Regions from separate parts of the Comamonas resistens genome, predicted to be linked through region 1. Evidence: predicted binding sites of a transcription regulator. Region 1 holds the regulator's gene; each other region holds the start of a gene.
The links. Region 1 encodes LexA, which represses DNA repair genes until DNA is damaged. Its sites were predicted from a motif close to ACTGTATNNNNATACAGT; they were not measured.

Region 1 (4,867 bases):
TGAATTTTTCAATACTGAAGGGTAGAGACCATGCAAAAAGCGTCGCTGTGGATGGGTCGTAGTTACAGGAGCAGCGCTTTGGTTTTTCTGACTATAGGCCTGTGCAGCTCGGCTTTCTCGATGGAGCAGTCCAATCCTGTGCGGGAGTTTGCGCAGAATCCGGACTATTGCCATTACATGATGGCGCCGCCTGGTGGTGCAGACGATGAATTCGAGAGCCGGTACAGCGCGGCTCTGCAAGCATCTCTGAATTTTCTTCGGCAGCGCGCGCCGGATATGACGAAACTGGACAGCATTCTTTGGTTGCGAGAGCAATGTGAAACGGCGACTGCTGAAGCAGCCCAAACACCCAAACAATAGATTCAGATCAGAAGCCGGATGGCGGCCTTGTGGCTTTCCCAAGCTTGAACATATCGATCAACTCTGCGCTGCAAGGCTGTAGTTTCTTCCAGAGGCTCCAAGTCGCTGGACGCCATCGATCGCCAGCGATGGGCCGATGCCCTGAGCGAACCACTCTGGCTCGATCGGTGGTTCACGTAAATAAAGGCCGATGCCTTGCGGCGTGCCCGGGGAATTGGAGGGAGGGATGAGAACCTCAGGCTCGGCTGAAAATCAATGAGGTTTCGTTGTCATGGGATCTGACTGCAAAACAGCAGCTTGCAAGCTGCGCATTACGGTATGCGCAAAGCCTATGTGCAGCACCGATTTCAAGCAATACCGCATTCATACAGTCTCCCTGGGAGCAAGGCTTGACCTGGTGGGAAGACTCCGCGTTTATGTCTGTGTACTGCTGGGATCTGCAAATACCAGTGCGCTCAAAAGCCGCTCACGCCGCCACAGTCATCTGGGGGGCACAGCCCCGCGGCGTTTGAGCGCGCCCGAGCTTGAAGCTCAGAATTGTCTGCTGGAGTGGAGGTAGTTCACTCAGGCCTGCATGGCCCGTTCGTTGCGTGCCATATTTTCCAGGGCAGCGCAGACATCGGCCATGCGACCGGAAATCAACAGGCATTCGGGTTGCTTGCGGGGTTCGCGCTGGACGATTTTGAGGGTGCGGGCCGTTGCAAGCGCTGCATCTGCGTCTGTCTGCAGGGGCAAGCTGAGCTGAGGGCTCGCTGGTACGGCGCTGCGCGTTGCCTTGCTGCGAGTTCGGCTTTTGCGCATGGTGAAGACGTTCAAATAGGCGCTTTGAACATCGTGTGCAACGATATTCTCGCTTTGGTTTGGAGATGCCGGAGCTGGAGCCGCAATGCTGCACAGGTTGGCCGAAGGGGAGACCGGGAAGACTTTGAGTTTCCAGCGAGTCAGAGCGAGCAAAGGTTTGGCGAATTCCATAAAGCAACTCCTCAGGGCCTTTCGGCGTGGATCGGGCAGGATTGCGGATTTCGGGCAAAGCTCCGCCCAGGGCGAAGCATCCGGCTTCGCGCCTACCACCTGGACTGGAGAAATTCGGGGGGCGAGTGGCTGCTGAGCGATCTCGTCGGGTGGTTGACCAGCGCTTACATGAACATGGTGTTGCGGATCAGGCCTACGGCCAGGCCTTCGATGGCGAAGGGCTCTTCGGGGTCGACGTGGATGATCTTGTAGTCGGGGTTTTCGGGCAGCAGCTCAATGCCCTGGGGGGTGCGCTTGAAACGTTTGACGGTGACATCATCCCCCAGGCGCGCAACAACGATCTGGCCGTTGCGTGCTTCGTGTGCGGATTGCACGGCCAGAAGGTCGCCGTCCATGATGCCGGCGTCACGCATGGACATGCCGCGCACCTTGAGCAGGTAGTCGGGCTTGGCCGCAAACAGGCTGGGTTCCACCGAATAGGTTTGGTCGATATGTTCCTGAGCCAGAATGGGCGAGCCTGCGGCCACGCGGCCGACCAGAGGCAGGATCAGCTGGCTCAAGGCCGTCATGGGCAAGGCAAAGCTGGTGCCACGGGCAGCGTTGATGTTGCGTACGGTATCGGCGCGCAATCGAATGCCGCGCGAGGTGCCGCTGACCAGATCGATCACACCTTTGCGGGCCAGGGCTTGCAGGTGCTCTTCGGCGGCGTTGGCGGATTTGAAGCCAAAGGTGCTTGCAATCTCTGCCCGAGTCGGTGGCGCACCGGTACGCGCGATGGTGGACTGGATGAGGTCCAGAATCTGCTGCTGGCGGGGTGTGAGTTTGGGGTGGTCTAGCATGTCTGGCTTCCGGTCACCGAATTGTTGATCTGTGGGTTTATACAGTACCTGTATTTTTAACCAGTTTGATGTGGAGAGCAAGTGCCAAATCCAAAGATTGTGATTTTGGGAACCGGTGGAACGATTGCCGGTGAGGCTGCAGAGAGCACGCAGGGCGTGGGTTATAGGGCGGGGCAGATCAGTGTGCAGGGGCTGATTGCAGCCGTGCCGGATTTGCCACGTATTGCTGCAGGGCGCACCGGCGCGGTGCTGGATGCCGTGCAATTGGCGCAGGTGGACAGCAAGGACATGGACTGGGGTGTGTGGCGCACGCTGCTCAAGGCGACGGCACAGGCGCTGGATGACGCTGACATTCAGGCGCTGGTGATCACCCATGGCACGGATACGCTGGAAGAAACGGCCTGGCTGCTGCAGGCCGTGCTGCAGCCGGGCAAGCCCGTAGTGCTGACTTGCGCCATGCGGCCCGCCACATCGCTGCAAGCCGATGGCCCGCAGAACTTGCGCGACGCCGTGGCCGTGGCCGCTGGGGGGCAAGGAGGTGTGTGGGTCGCCGCTGCCGGTGAAGTTCATGCTGCGCGGCAGGTGCTGAAGGTTCACCCCTATCGCTTGAACGCCATGCATTCTTATGAAGGCGGGCCATGCGCTTATGTGGAAGAGGGGCGAGTGCGTTGGGTGGCCGCCCCTTCTGCCGCTTGCAGCGCCTGGGCGCAGGCAGACCTGCTGGATCTGCTGAGCTGTGACGAGCTGCCCTGGGTCGAGCTTTTGCAGTCCGGTGCAGCGCAGGGTGCGCGTGCTGTCAATGCGTTGGTGGGGGCCGGTGTGCAGGGCCTGGTGGTGGCGGGAACGGGCAATGCCACCGTGCATCATGAGTTGCAACAGGCGCTGCTTCGCGCGCGGGAGCAGGGGGTGATGGTTTGGTGCGCGACGCGTTGCCTGGAAGGACAGACGGTGGGCCAGGGTGAGCCCGTGGCCGGCGACGCAGGCGAGGCCGGCCTGATGGATGAGATCAAGGCTCAGCTTTGCCGGGCTGCAGACCCGCAGATGCTGGATTGCGTACTGTTGCCGCCCAGCAAGGCACGGGTGGCGATGATGCTTGAGCTGCTCAGAAGCTCCTGAAGCCATAGCTTCACTCGCTTGCCGTACCTGACGCGGACAACAAAAAAGCACCTGGGCGGTGCTTTTTTGGAGTGGTGAATTCACTGCGGTTTACTGGGCCAGGGCCTTCAGTGCACGCTCGGTGATTTCTTCCACGCTGCCCAGGCCGCTGATTGCGCGGTACTGAGGGGCGCTGGCAGCGTCTTGCTTGGCCCAGTTCTGGTAGTAATCCACCAGGGGGCGTGTCTGGCTGCTGTACACGTCCAGGCGCTTCTTGACGGTTTCTTCCTTGTCGTCTTCGCGTTGAACCAGGTCTTCACCGGTCACATCGTCCTTGCCTTCCACTTTGGGGGGGTTGAACTTGACATGGTAGGTGCGGCCCGAAGCGGGGTGGCTGCGGCGGCCGCTCATGCGCTCGATGATGGCCTCAAAGGGTACGTCGATTTCCAGCACATAGTCCAGTTTCACGCCGGCAGCCTTCATGGCGTCGGCCTGGGGGATGGTGCGAGGAAAACCGTCAAACAGGAAACCGTTGGCGCAATCGGCCTGGGCAATGCGTTCCTTGACCAGATTGATGATCAGGTCGTCGCTGACCAACTGGCCGGCATCCATCACGGCCTTGGCTTGCAGGCCCAGGGGCGTGCCAGCCTTGACGGCGGCACGCAGCATGTCGCCGGTGGAGATTTGAGGGATACCGTACTTTTGGCAGATAAAGGCGGCCTGAGTGCCTTTGCCGGCGCCGGGTGCACCCAACAAAATCAGTTTCATGGAAATCCTTGAGGAGAGTAGAAATTCTTGCTGGCCAGAGCAGGCGGGTGGACGCCTGTCAGCCTCGGGCCGTATTTTTCGCGGGCAAGGATAGCACGCACAAGACCAACACAGGCTTACACGCCATAGACAAAACTGTCACAAGTGCGGCCACCTTGGGCTTGTTCATCGTCGCCAGCACGACTGTTGTCGTTGTAACGCAGGCCTGCTGGGCTGTGCATGTGCTGTTCGGACTATGTAAAAGTATAGCTGTCAGCGCTTGACCAGCTTGAGATACCTGGCAAAAAGATACCAGGTCATCTGTTTTGGGCAGGTCAGGGGGCTGGATGCAAAATCGGGGTTTGCCCGAGGGCCGCCAACAAGGGGCTTGTCGAAGAGGAGTCTGCCTGCCGCAGGCAGATTCATTGCTTCAGCTGGCGAACAGGGCGCGCACGCGCTCCAGGTCTTCAGGCGTGTCCACGCCAGCGCCGGGTGCGTCGGGGGTGATGTGTACGGCGATCCGATGGCCGTGCCACAGCGCGCGCAACTGCTCCAGCTGCTCCATGGCCTCGGTGGGAGCGGGAGCCAACTGCGGGAACTCACGCAGAAAACCGGCTTTGTAGCTATAGATACCGATATGGCGCAGCGGGGTGAAGCCGGTATGGCCAGACTTGGCAGTTGCCGTCTTCCACCATTCTTCATCGGCGTGGTCGCGCGAAAAGGGAATCGGTGCACGGCTGAAATAGCTGGCCAGACCATTGGCGTCGCAGACCACCTTCACCACATTGGGGTTGCGGTAGTCGGCCAGAGTGTCAATGGGATGGGCGGCCGTGCCCATGCTGGCTTCGGGGCGG
Region 2 (4,867 bases), 1.3 Mb from region 1:
TGCCTTATGCCGTGGCCCTGGTGGTGACCATCGTCATCTCGGCTGCCATCCGGCCCTGGTTCGACCATGAATCGGTATCTGCAGACCCCGACCTCTGGCAACTGTTCGCCCATGCCCTGCTGCTGCAGAACATCGTCGGTGAGGAGTCCCTGTCGGCCGGTGTCTGGTATGTATCCATAGACTTTCAGCTGTTTGCCGGCACGGTTCTGTTGTTGGGCGCGGTGCGCTGGCTCAAGCAGGTTGTTGCTGGCCGCTTGGGTGTGCAGGCGGTGCAGCGGTGGTGGCCCTGGGCAGTGACCGGCATGCAGATGCTGGTGGTGCTGGGGACGGCGGCCTCGCTGTTCAGCTTCAATCTGGACTCGGATCTCGATATCTGGGCGATTTATTTCATGGGAGCCTATGGTCTGGGCATGATGGCCTACTGGGCCGTGGCTGCCGAAAAACGCAGCACGGCCTGGAGCTGGGCCATGCTGATTGCGGCCCTGGTCATCGGTGCGCTGGTCTTTGAGTGGCGCGACCGCATCTTTCTGGCCGGTGCCACGGCGCTGCTGCTGATCGTCTGCATGCGTACCGAGGGGGTTGCACGCTGGAAGGGCTTTGCACCGCTGCGCCGCCTGGGCGAGATTTCCTATTCGGTGTTCCTGATCCACTTCTCGATCTGCCTGCTGGTCAACGCCGTGGTCAACCATTTCTGGCATGGATCGGTCACCGCCGCTGTGGTGGGCATCCCGTTTGCGTTCGTGCTGTCGCTGACCGCGGGCTATGCGCTGTATCAGTTGGTGGAGCGCCATGTCTCTTCCTGGAGCCAGGCGCTGCGCTGGCAGGCCGGGCTGATTGGAGCAGGGCTGTTGACAACCATGATCGCCGGCTTGCGGTGAGTGAATACAAAAAAGCAGCTTTGAAAGCTGCTTTTTTATCGCCGGGGCCGTTTAGATTCTCGCGGTGTGGGCGCAATCCACACGCGGTGGGGAGCGTGTGGGATGCCTTTTTTCATGGGCGTCTTGAAATCAGCGATGCAGTTCGCCCGAGCTTTCGGGCTGAAACTCGATGGCATCCACGCGCACGGTTACCTGGCCTGTGGGGCTGGGCATCTTGAACTCATCGCCCACGGACAGGCCCAGTAGTGCGATACCCACGGGGGCAAAGATGGAGACCTTGTCTGCGCTGCCATCCATGTCCTTGGGGTAGACCAGGGTCAGGGTATTGGACTTTTTGAGTTCCAGCATCGTGAATCGCACGGTGGAATTCATGGTCACCACATTGGGTGGCATCTCCTGGGGTTCCAGGACATCTGCGCGGTCCAGTTCGGCTTCCAGCGCGTCGCGGCCCGGAAAGTGGCTGGAGTTCTTCTCCAGCAAGGCTTCAATGCGTTCCAGATCCAAGGACGACAAAGTGATTTGGGGCTTGCGCTCCATGGTGTGGCTCCCTTGCGTGGTGGTGTGGTTAGCGCTTTCGCGTCGCGCAAACGGACAAAAGCCCGGGCAACGGTGTTGTCCGGGCCAAGGCTTTGGAAAAAGCACCCTGTGGGTGCACAGCGGCCATTGTGTACGGGACTGTGAGCAAAGCCAAGCCATCTCGCACCTCGGCAGTGCGGATTGAGAACGATCTATTGCTATTTATTAGGTAGCTGCTAGCGCTTTGATGGTGTGTGCTGCAGCCATGTTTTTATGGAATTCGGACGTAAATGCTGCAACTGTATTGACCTGCTCGCTTGTGCTCTTGAAACATTTTTTGGATTGCTTAATTAACTGTATTTATATACAGTTATTGGATGAATAAAGCCCGCACTCACTTGGACTCAGGAGTCCGGCCTGTCACGATCATCAAGGGGCGAGGCTCGGCCAGCCAGATTGCCCATCGCTTCGCAGGCGATGACAGGCAGGCGTTTGACGATGGCTGGAGTGCGGACGCTGACGCGCAAGAGGCGACAGCGCTGCGAACTTCCGTGGAGTGGGAGCAGTGCAAGTCCGCGCTCAGCCGCCATGGATCGCCGGATCTACCTTTCCATCTGGGGCTCAATCCCTATCGCGGCTGCGAGCATGGCTGCATTTACTGCTATGCCCGGCCCACGCATAGCTATCTTGGCTATTCACCGGGGCTGGACTTCGAGACCAGACTGATCGCCAAGCAAAATCTGCCCGAGGTGCTGCGTGCCGAACTGTCAAGGCCCGGCCATCAGCCTGGCGTCGTCATGCTGGGCTCGGTCACCGATTGCTACCAGCCGGTGGAGCGCGAGCTGGGCTTGACGCGGCGCGTTATCGAAGTGCTGGCCCAGGCGCATCACCCGTTTTCCATCGTCACCAAGGGCAGCGGCGTGGAGCGCGATCTGGATCTGCTGGCGCCGCTGGCGCAGCGGCATCTGGTGGCGGTCTATGTCACGCTGACCACGCTGCAGCCCGAACTGGCAAGGCAACTGGAGCCCCGGGCTGCCGCGCCGCATCGCCGGCTGCGCATGATCAAGACCTTGAGCGAGGCCGGTATTCCGGTGGGCGTGAGCCTTGCGCCGCAGATCCCGTTTCTCAACGACGATATGGAGCAGGTGCTGGCCGCCGCCTACGAAGCCGGCGCGCGGCAGGCTTTCTATGCCGTGTTGCGCCTGCCCTGGGAGGTCGCGCCCTTGTTCGAGCAATGGCTGCAACTGCATTACCCGGACCGCGCCAAGCGGGTCATGGAGCGTGTGCGCGATCTGCATGGCATCGCCGAAGCCGATCGCGCCCAAGGCAAAGCCTATAGCGCGCAGTTTGGCCAGCGCATGAAAGGCACAGGCATCTGGGCCGAGATGCTGGCCCAGCGCTTTGCCCTGGCTTGCCGCAAGCTGGGTCTGAACCGCGAGCGGGTGCAGCTGGACTGCAGCCAGTACCATCACAGCCGCTTGTCGGCGCAGCAAAGCCTGTTTTAAGAGTCGATACGGAAAGGAGCCCCATGGGTGTGATGTATTCGGTTTTTCCTCTGCAGCCCGAGCTGTGCGCATGGCTGGACGAGGAGGGCCTGGCATATCCGAAAGAGCCCAGCCGCAACCCCAGGCTCTCGGAGATCAAGGCCGTGATTGCCGCCAATCCTCGGTGGCAGGCGGAGCTGTCGGACGAACAAATTGGCAAACGCTGGAGCGCCTTGCTCACGATGGCGGGGGAGGCTGGGCGCAAGCCCTGGTGCATGCTGCAAATCATGGAGCTGCGGCCTGCCGAAAACGAGTTCTATTTTGAAAAAGGCGACCCGGTGATGATTCTGAAGTTTCTCTGCGATCTGTGTGTCACCACCGGACCGCTGGTGTTGATCAGCGATGCAGGCGATGTTCCACTGGTTGTGCAGGCTGGTGACAACGCCCGGGCCTTGTTTGATGGCTGGGGCAATGAATGACCGAAGCCGATCTGCAAGTCTTGTTTGAATCTCTTGCCGAATCCAGCAGCGCGCGAGGTATGGCCGTGGGTGCCGGTTTGGCGCAGTTGCAGTCCGGCCACGCGGTAGAGCTCCCATCGGCTTATCGGCACTTCATGCGAATTGTGGGGCCGGGCAGCTGGGGCGGCTTTTTGCACTTTCATGCCATGGAGCATATGAGCACCCATGAGGAGCTGCTGGCTCCATTCATGGATGAGGACCTGGAGCAGATGCTGGAGCCCACGGCCGATGTGCTGGTCTTTGCCAACAGCGACAACGGCGATATGTGCGGCTGGCATCTGCATGACCTGGTTCGCATGCCGCCCAACGATTGCCCCGTCATCCGTATTGCGCCGCGCAGCTTTGATGGTGCTGTGATTGCAGCCTCCACTGCCGAGTTCTTCAGACTGCTGCTGGTAGAGGGTGCCAATCTGTTTGGCGTGGGCGCCTTGCCTTTGGTGTTTCAGCCCAGACCGCTGGGTTGACTTGGTGTGGCATTTCATAGTCTCCGGAAGCCGACTTTCCGAGTCGGTAGGAGCCATGCATGCGCATGCCTGCATGCCTTGAGGCATCATGGACAGCCCAGCTTATCGAGATAAAGCCCTATGCGCACTTCAGCCACGTTGATTGCAATCGCTGTTTCCGCCTTGGCGGCCCATGCTGCACTGGCGCAGCCCGTACATGCCACTTGTGAAAGCAAGCGAGCAGAGATCTCACGCGATATGGAGCATGCCAAGGCAAAGGGCCAGGTGAGCCGTGTACGTGGCCTGGAGAAGGCACTGCGTGAAAACCAGGCCCATTGCAGTGATGCCAAACTTGAGCAAGAGCATGCAGCACGCATTGCCGATCAAGAGAGGAAGGTGGAGAAGCGGCAGCGTGATCTCGATGCGGCACGAGACACAGGCAAGACTGGCAAGATCGCAGACCGTGAAGCCAAGTTAGCCAAGGAAAAGGCTGAGTTGGAAAAACTGCGCAGAGGAGCGCTCTGAGTCTGAGACAAGCCGCGCCTGCATCAGACGTACTTGACTGGAGCTTGCAGAGGACGATTAGGCCAAGCTTTTCATCACCTCATTCCCGCTCTTGGATCGCATCACGAAACGAGCGCACCAGCAGGCTGTCGCTGCGCTCTTGCATGCAATACACATAGGTGGTGGTGCTGGCCGGATCTCCCTTGATACGAATGGGTTTGAAGCGCGGATCGGGAATGAATTCGGCCTCTGAAACCGCGCCTATGCCCAGGCCTCGGGCCACGGCTTCGCGTATGGCCTCGCGGCTGCCGATCTCCAGGTTCAGCCGGGGTTTGACGCCGGCGGCGGCCAGCGCTTTTTCCATGGCTGCACGGGTGGTCGAGCCCGGTTCGCGCAGCAGCAGAGGCAGGCCTTGCAGCGTGCGCAGGTCAACCGTGTTGTTTTGCGCCAGTGGGTGCTCCACATGAGCAAACAAGATGATGGAGTGGCGTGCATATTCGCGTGCCAGCAGCTCCGGCCGTTCA
Region 3 (4,867 bases), 130 kb from region 1:
CCGCAGCCTCAGGGTTTTGGCTTGCAATCCTTGAGCAAGGCATTCGCGGGCTGCAATTCTCGGCAGGCTAAGGTGCTGAATGCCCAGGCTTTGATTTCACACTATCTGGATTTCTGTAACACAAGCCGCTTTATGGGCGACACTATGAGGCAGTCAAGATCGTCCCATCAAAAAAAGCAATGAGTGAGAACCAAGAGCTTAGCCCAGGCCAGCAAGAGCTTGGGCGGCACGAAGAGAATGCGCATTTTCTGCGCGCCGTCACGGATATGGCCGGGCATCTGCCGGTGGTGACGGGGGATGCCATCTATACCGACAAAGGCATCAAGCTCGTGGACAAGGGGGCGCGCGTCGACCAGCGCCTGTATGAGCGGCTGGTCAGCCACAAGCTGCGCGATCCGATTGACGAAAGCCTGATGGCCGAGAATCCGGTCGATGCCAATGCCCTGCTGGCGCTGGCGCAGAGTCAGTGCGAAAGCATCGAACTGCTGCGCCGCATGGTCAATGATCTGCAAGGCCCCGAGCGCCTGCTGGCTCCCCTCAAGGGCCTGCTGCTGCCCCGCTCGATTGCCTTCAAGCTGACCGTCATGCGCGAGCAGCGCTGCGAGCTGTTCACACACAGCCTGCAGATGACGCTGGTGTCCATCTTTCTGGCGCTCAAGAATGGCTGGAGCGAGCATGAATGCGTGTCCCTGGCCACAGCAGCGCTGCTGCACGATGTGGGCATGCTCTATATGGACCCGGCCTGGACGGACCCCGAGCACCGCCTGTCCACCTCGCAGCGCAAGCATCTGGTGGCACATTCCGTGACCGCCATGCTGGTGGTACGCGATGCCAAGGCTTATGCGCAGACGGTGGAGCTGGCCGTGCTGGAGCACCATGAGCGCATGGACGGCAGCGGCTATCCGCGCGGTGTGCCCGGGGCTTCCATCTCGCCCATGGGGCAGGTACTGCTGCTGGCCGAAGTCGTGTCTGCCTTCTTCGAGAAATTCAGCGACATGCCGGGTCAGCGTCTGTCGCTGATGCTGCGCATGAATCACAAAAGCTACCCGGCCGATCTGGTGCACCATATTCTGCCGCTGCTGTACGACGAGACCCAGCCCGGTTTGCCGCTGGAGCCCATGCAGGCCGAGGTGGCGCACAGCACGGCAGCGCTGGAAGCCGCGCTGACCATGTGGTCCCAGCTGCGCTCCAATTTCCCCGTAGGCTGGAGCCACCTGCCCGAGGCGCAAAGCGCCAACTTTGTGGAGCAAAGCCTGCAGCTGCTGCAGAAGCAACTGGCCGAGGCAGGCTCTCACCCCAGCCAGCAACTGCATGTGCTCAGCTATCTCAAGGACGATGCGCAAGGCATGGGCGAGCTGGCACTGGTCAACCGCGAAGCGCTGTGGAAGCTGCAGTCCATCATCAACGACTGCCTGCGCCGCTGGCCCGTCACCACGGTGCGCGGCACTGCTTTGGAGGGCGCGGTCATCCAGTGGTGCGATGCCTGCGCGTGCATCGAGCCGCCGGCCAGGCAGGGCGTCTGAGTGCATTGCAGAAGGGGCTGGCATATAGAAGATAGGCCGCCGGACGTTTCCGAGGCAGGGTATTGCTGCCCAGCCAGCCTGGGTTGCGCTTTCCCATTGCCTGCAGCCAGCCTGCCCATTGGCTTGACCAGATTCAGTCGCTTAAAAACTGATAGCTGCTAGCGCTTTCTGCATAAGCGTTAGAGGCATTTTTGTCATTGATTCCTCTGCCGGAGTGGGATTGATGCATTCGTGCATTTTCTTGATTACTGTATATTTATACAGTATTTGAGAAATGCCATGTCCCAGCCGCTCCACGCCTTCACGAACAGGACCGCCCTGCAGGCCTTGCCTTGTGCTGCGCGTCTGCAAGAGGTGCAGCTTGACGGTGTCTGGCGCGGCAGCGACTGGCATGGGGGGCGCATGCAGCAGACCTGGCCCAGCGGCCATGCGGCGCTGGACGCAGAGCTGCCCGGTGGCGGCTGGCCTGGCAACGCGCTGGTGCAGATTCAGCAGGCACCGCACACCCATGCCGAGTGGGCACTGCTGCTGCCCGCACTGGCCGCGCAGGCATGCCAGCACAATGGGCAACTGGTGCTGGTGGCACCGCCCTATCTGCCATTTGCGCCAGCGCTGCAGGCGGCGGGCATTGCGCCGCAGCGGCTGTGCTGTGTGCAGGCGCCGGATCGGCTCGCGCAGGAGCTGGCCTGGGCCTGCGAGCAAGCGCTGCATTGCCGCGATGTGCTGGCCGTGCTGGCCTGGCTGCCGCAGCTGACGCTGCCGGCGCAGCGGCGCCTGCAACTGGCTGCCGCATCGCAGGGACGGCCCATGTGGCTGTGGCAGGACCTGCAAGCCGGGCAGCACAGCTCGCCTGCGGCCTTGCGCCTGCGTCTGGAAAGAGCGCCGCAGGCCGGTGCGGCGAATGGCTTGCAGGTCCAGATCCTCAAGCGCCGCGGCCCTTGCCTGGACCATCCCGTGCAGCTATCGCTTGCGCACTGGGCCTGGATGCCGGTGCTGCAGGCACAGGCCGGTCGGCATGCGCGCCAGAGCGAAGAGGCGGCCTTGCTCATGCAGGGGCGGGCCATGTCACACGCGCTGGGCGCAGCGCCCGTCATGGTGGACTGATCATGCAAGCCCATGAGCACTGGATTGCCTGGCCTCTGGCATTGCTGGCGGCGCCACAAGGAAGGGAGGAGCCTGAGGGGAAGGAGGCTGTGCCTGTCACCGCGGCGGAGAGTGCCTGTTGGTGGGCACTGGAGTTCTCGCCGCGCGTGGCGGTTCTGGAAGAGGCCTTGCTCATGGAAACCAGCATGGTCCAGCGCCTCTGGGGTGGCCTGCAGCCCATGCTGGAGCAGCTGGACCGGGCTTTTGCCCTGGCCTGCCTGGCCTCTCAGGCCGGTATGCCGGATGCAGAGCTGGGAAAAAGCATGGTCCGCGCCGAGGCCGATACGCCCTGGCTGGCGCTGGCCAGACTGAGGCTGATGCAAAGACTCCAAGAGCAGGGCAAGGCCCTGCCTGCCGCCATGCCCGCCGATGCGCTGCCGCTGTGGACCTTGACGGTTTTGCAGCAGCACAGCGCTGTCTTGATGCGTCTGGGCTGCAGGACCTGGGGGCAGGCGCGAGAGCTGCCGCGCGCAGGTCTCTCGCGTCGTCTGGGGGGCCAGCTCTTGCGTGTGCTGGACGAGGCCTATGGTCTGCTGCCACAGCCCATGAACTGGCTTCAGCTGCCCGAGACATTCGTGCTGCGCCATGACCTAGGCTACCCCGCACGCAATGCGGATGCGGTGCTGCAGGTGGCCCAGCCCTTGCTGCGAGCGCTGCAATCATGGTTGCAGGCACGTCACCACGCGGTGCTGTCGCTGCAACTGCGCTGGCACCATGATCTGCGCCGCATTGACGGGCAGGAGTTGCCGGCGTGGGAGAGCTTATGCATACGCACGGCCCAGCCCACGCAGGGCATGGCGCATCTGCAGCGCCTGCTGCGCGAGCACCTGGGCCAGCAGCACTGGCGTGCACCTGTGGACATGCTGGAGCTGCAGGCGCTGAAGACCGTGCCCTGGTCGGCCGCGCCACTCAGTTGCCTGCCCGATCTGGCCGCGCAACAAGGCAGCGCAAACAGTCTGGCCTGGCATGAGTGGGTGGAGCGGGTCGGGGCGCGCTGGGGAGATGAAGCCGTGCGCATGGTCGAACCCCATGCCGACTATCGCCCCGAAGCCATGCAAAGCTGGAAAAGCGCTGCACAGTGCAATACACGGTCCGCCCAACAGTCTACTCAACAGCGCGCTGCTGCCTTGCCCGGCGCTGCTGGAAAAAGTCGTACTCGCCACGATTGCAGCGACCCCTGGCAGGCGCTATGGCCGCCCTGGCTGCTGCCCCGGCCCGAGGCCTTGGCGATCCGGAACAATCGTCCCCACTGGCATGGGCCGCTGCAGCTGCGTGCCGGGCCCTATCGGCTGGAGTCAGGCTGGTGGGAGGGGGCGCAAACACTGGCCGCGCGCGACTATTTTGTGGCGTTCAACGAAGTGGTCGGCCATGTCTGGATTTACCGTGAGAGGGCGCAGACCGGCGCATGGCTGACGGCTGCCAGTCATGCGCCCAGCTGGTTTGTGCAAGGTGTCTATGGCTGAGCTCACCATGCTGGATGGCGCTGTACCGCAGTCCGCGCCGCCGCCCACCGTCACCCCTGCCTCACCCATGGCGCAGGGCGCGGGCAGAGGGCCGCTGGCCTATGCAGAGCTGCACTGCCTGTCCAGCTTCAGCTTTCTGCGTGGCGCCTCGTCGCCGGCCGAGCTGGTGCATCGCGCCAAAAGCCTGGGCTATGCGGCACTGGCCCTGACCGATGAGTGCTCGGTCGCCGGTGCCGTGCGCGCCCATGAGGCGGCCAAAGACTGCGGCCTGCATCTGATCCATGGCAGCGAATTTGTCTGGGGTTCGCTCAAGATCGTGGCGCTGGCGCGCGATCTGCTGGGCTGGGGCAATCTCTGCGAATTCATCACGGCCGCGCGCGGCCGTGCGGCAAAGGGCGCTTATGTGGTGGATGAAGCCAGCCCCTGGCATCTGTTGCAGCAAGGCTGTGAATGCCTTCTGCTGCCCTGCCGTAGCGCGCTTGATGCTTCTGATCCTGTAGCTATTGGCACTTGTCTATCAAGAGTTTCCTCTTGTTTGGATGCCAGGTCCTTATGGCTGGGCGTGGAGCTGCACCTGGAGCCCGACGACAGCCTGTGGCTGCAGACGCTGCAGCAGGTGGGCATGGACCTGGGCCTGCCGCTGCTGGCCTGCGGTGATGTGCATATGCATGCACGCTCGCGCAAGCCGCTGCAGGATGTGGTGACCGCGATTCGCCTGGGCCGTACGGTGGCCGAGTG

Region 2: a site for LexA is predicted at 1,748-1,765, ahead of QMY55_RS16760 (PA0069 family radical SAM protein). Genes of this name have one in related genera too.
Region 3: a site for LexA is predicted at 1,771-1,788, ahead of imuA (translesion DNA synthesis-associated protein ImuA). Genes of this name have one in related genera too.

What each region holds. Positions count from the first base shown of each region.
Region 1 covers NZ_CP125947.1:2,285,706-2,290,572, forward strand. Annotated here, with positions in the region: gene QMY55_RS10715 (hypothetical protein) at 31-360, shown strand; gene QMY55_RS10720 (hypothetical protein) at 925-1,332, opposite strand; gene lexA (transcriptional repressor LexA) at 1,497-2,171, opposite strand; gene QMY55_RS10730 (asparaginase) at 2,253-3,287, shown strand; gene adk (adenylate kinase) at 3,378-4,034, opposite strand; gene kdsB (3-deoxy-manno-octulosonate cytidylyltransferase) at 4,444-4,867, opposite strand, start outside.
Region 2 covers NZ_CP125947.1:3,606,117-3,610,983, reverse strand. Annotated here, with positions in the region: gene QMY55_RS16770 (acyltransferase family protein) at 1-878, shown strand, start outside; gene rnk (nucleoside diphosphate kinase regulator) at 1,008-1,415, opposite strand; gene QMY55_RS16760 (PA0069 family radical SAM protein) at 1,772-2,899, shown strand; gene QMY55_RS16755 (hypothetical protein) at 2,932-3,357, shown strand; gene QMY55_RS16750 (SMI1/KNR4 family protein) at 3,354-3,860, shown strand; gene QMY55_RS16745 (DUF1090 domain-containing protein) at 3,981-4,364, shown strand; gene QMY55_RS16740 (LysR substrate-binding domain-containing protein) at 4,444-4,867, opposite strand, start outside.
Region 3 covers NZ_CP125947.1:2,412,069-2,416,935, forward strand. Annotated here, with positions in the region: gene QMY55_RS24845 (helix-turn-helix domain-containing protein) at 1-27, opposite strand, end outside; gene QMY55_RS11265 (HD-GYP domain-containing protein) at 180-1,523, shown strand; gene imuA (translesion DNA synthesis-associated protein ImuA) at 1,803-2,627, shown strand; gene QMY55_RS11275 (DNA polymerase Y subunit UmuC family protein) at 2,630-4,129, shown strand; gene dnaE (DNA polymerase III subunit alpha) at 4,122-4,867, shown strand, end outside.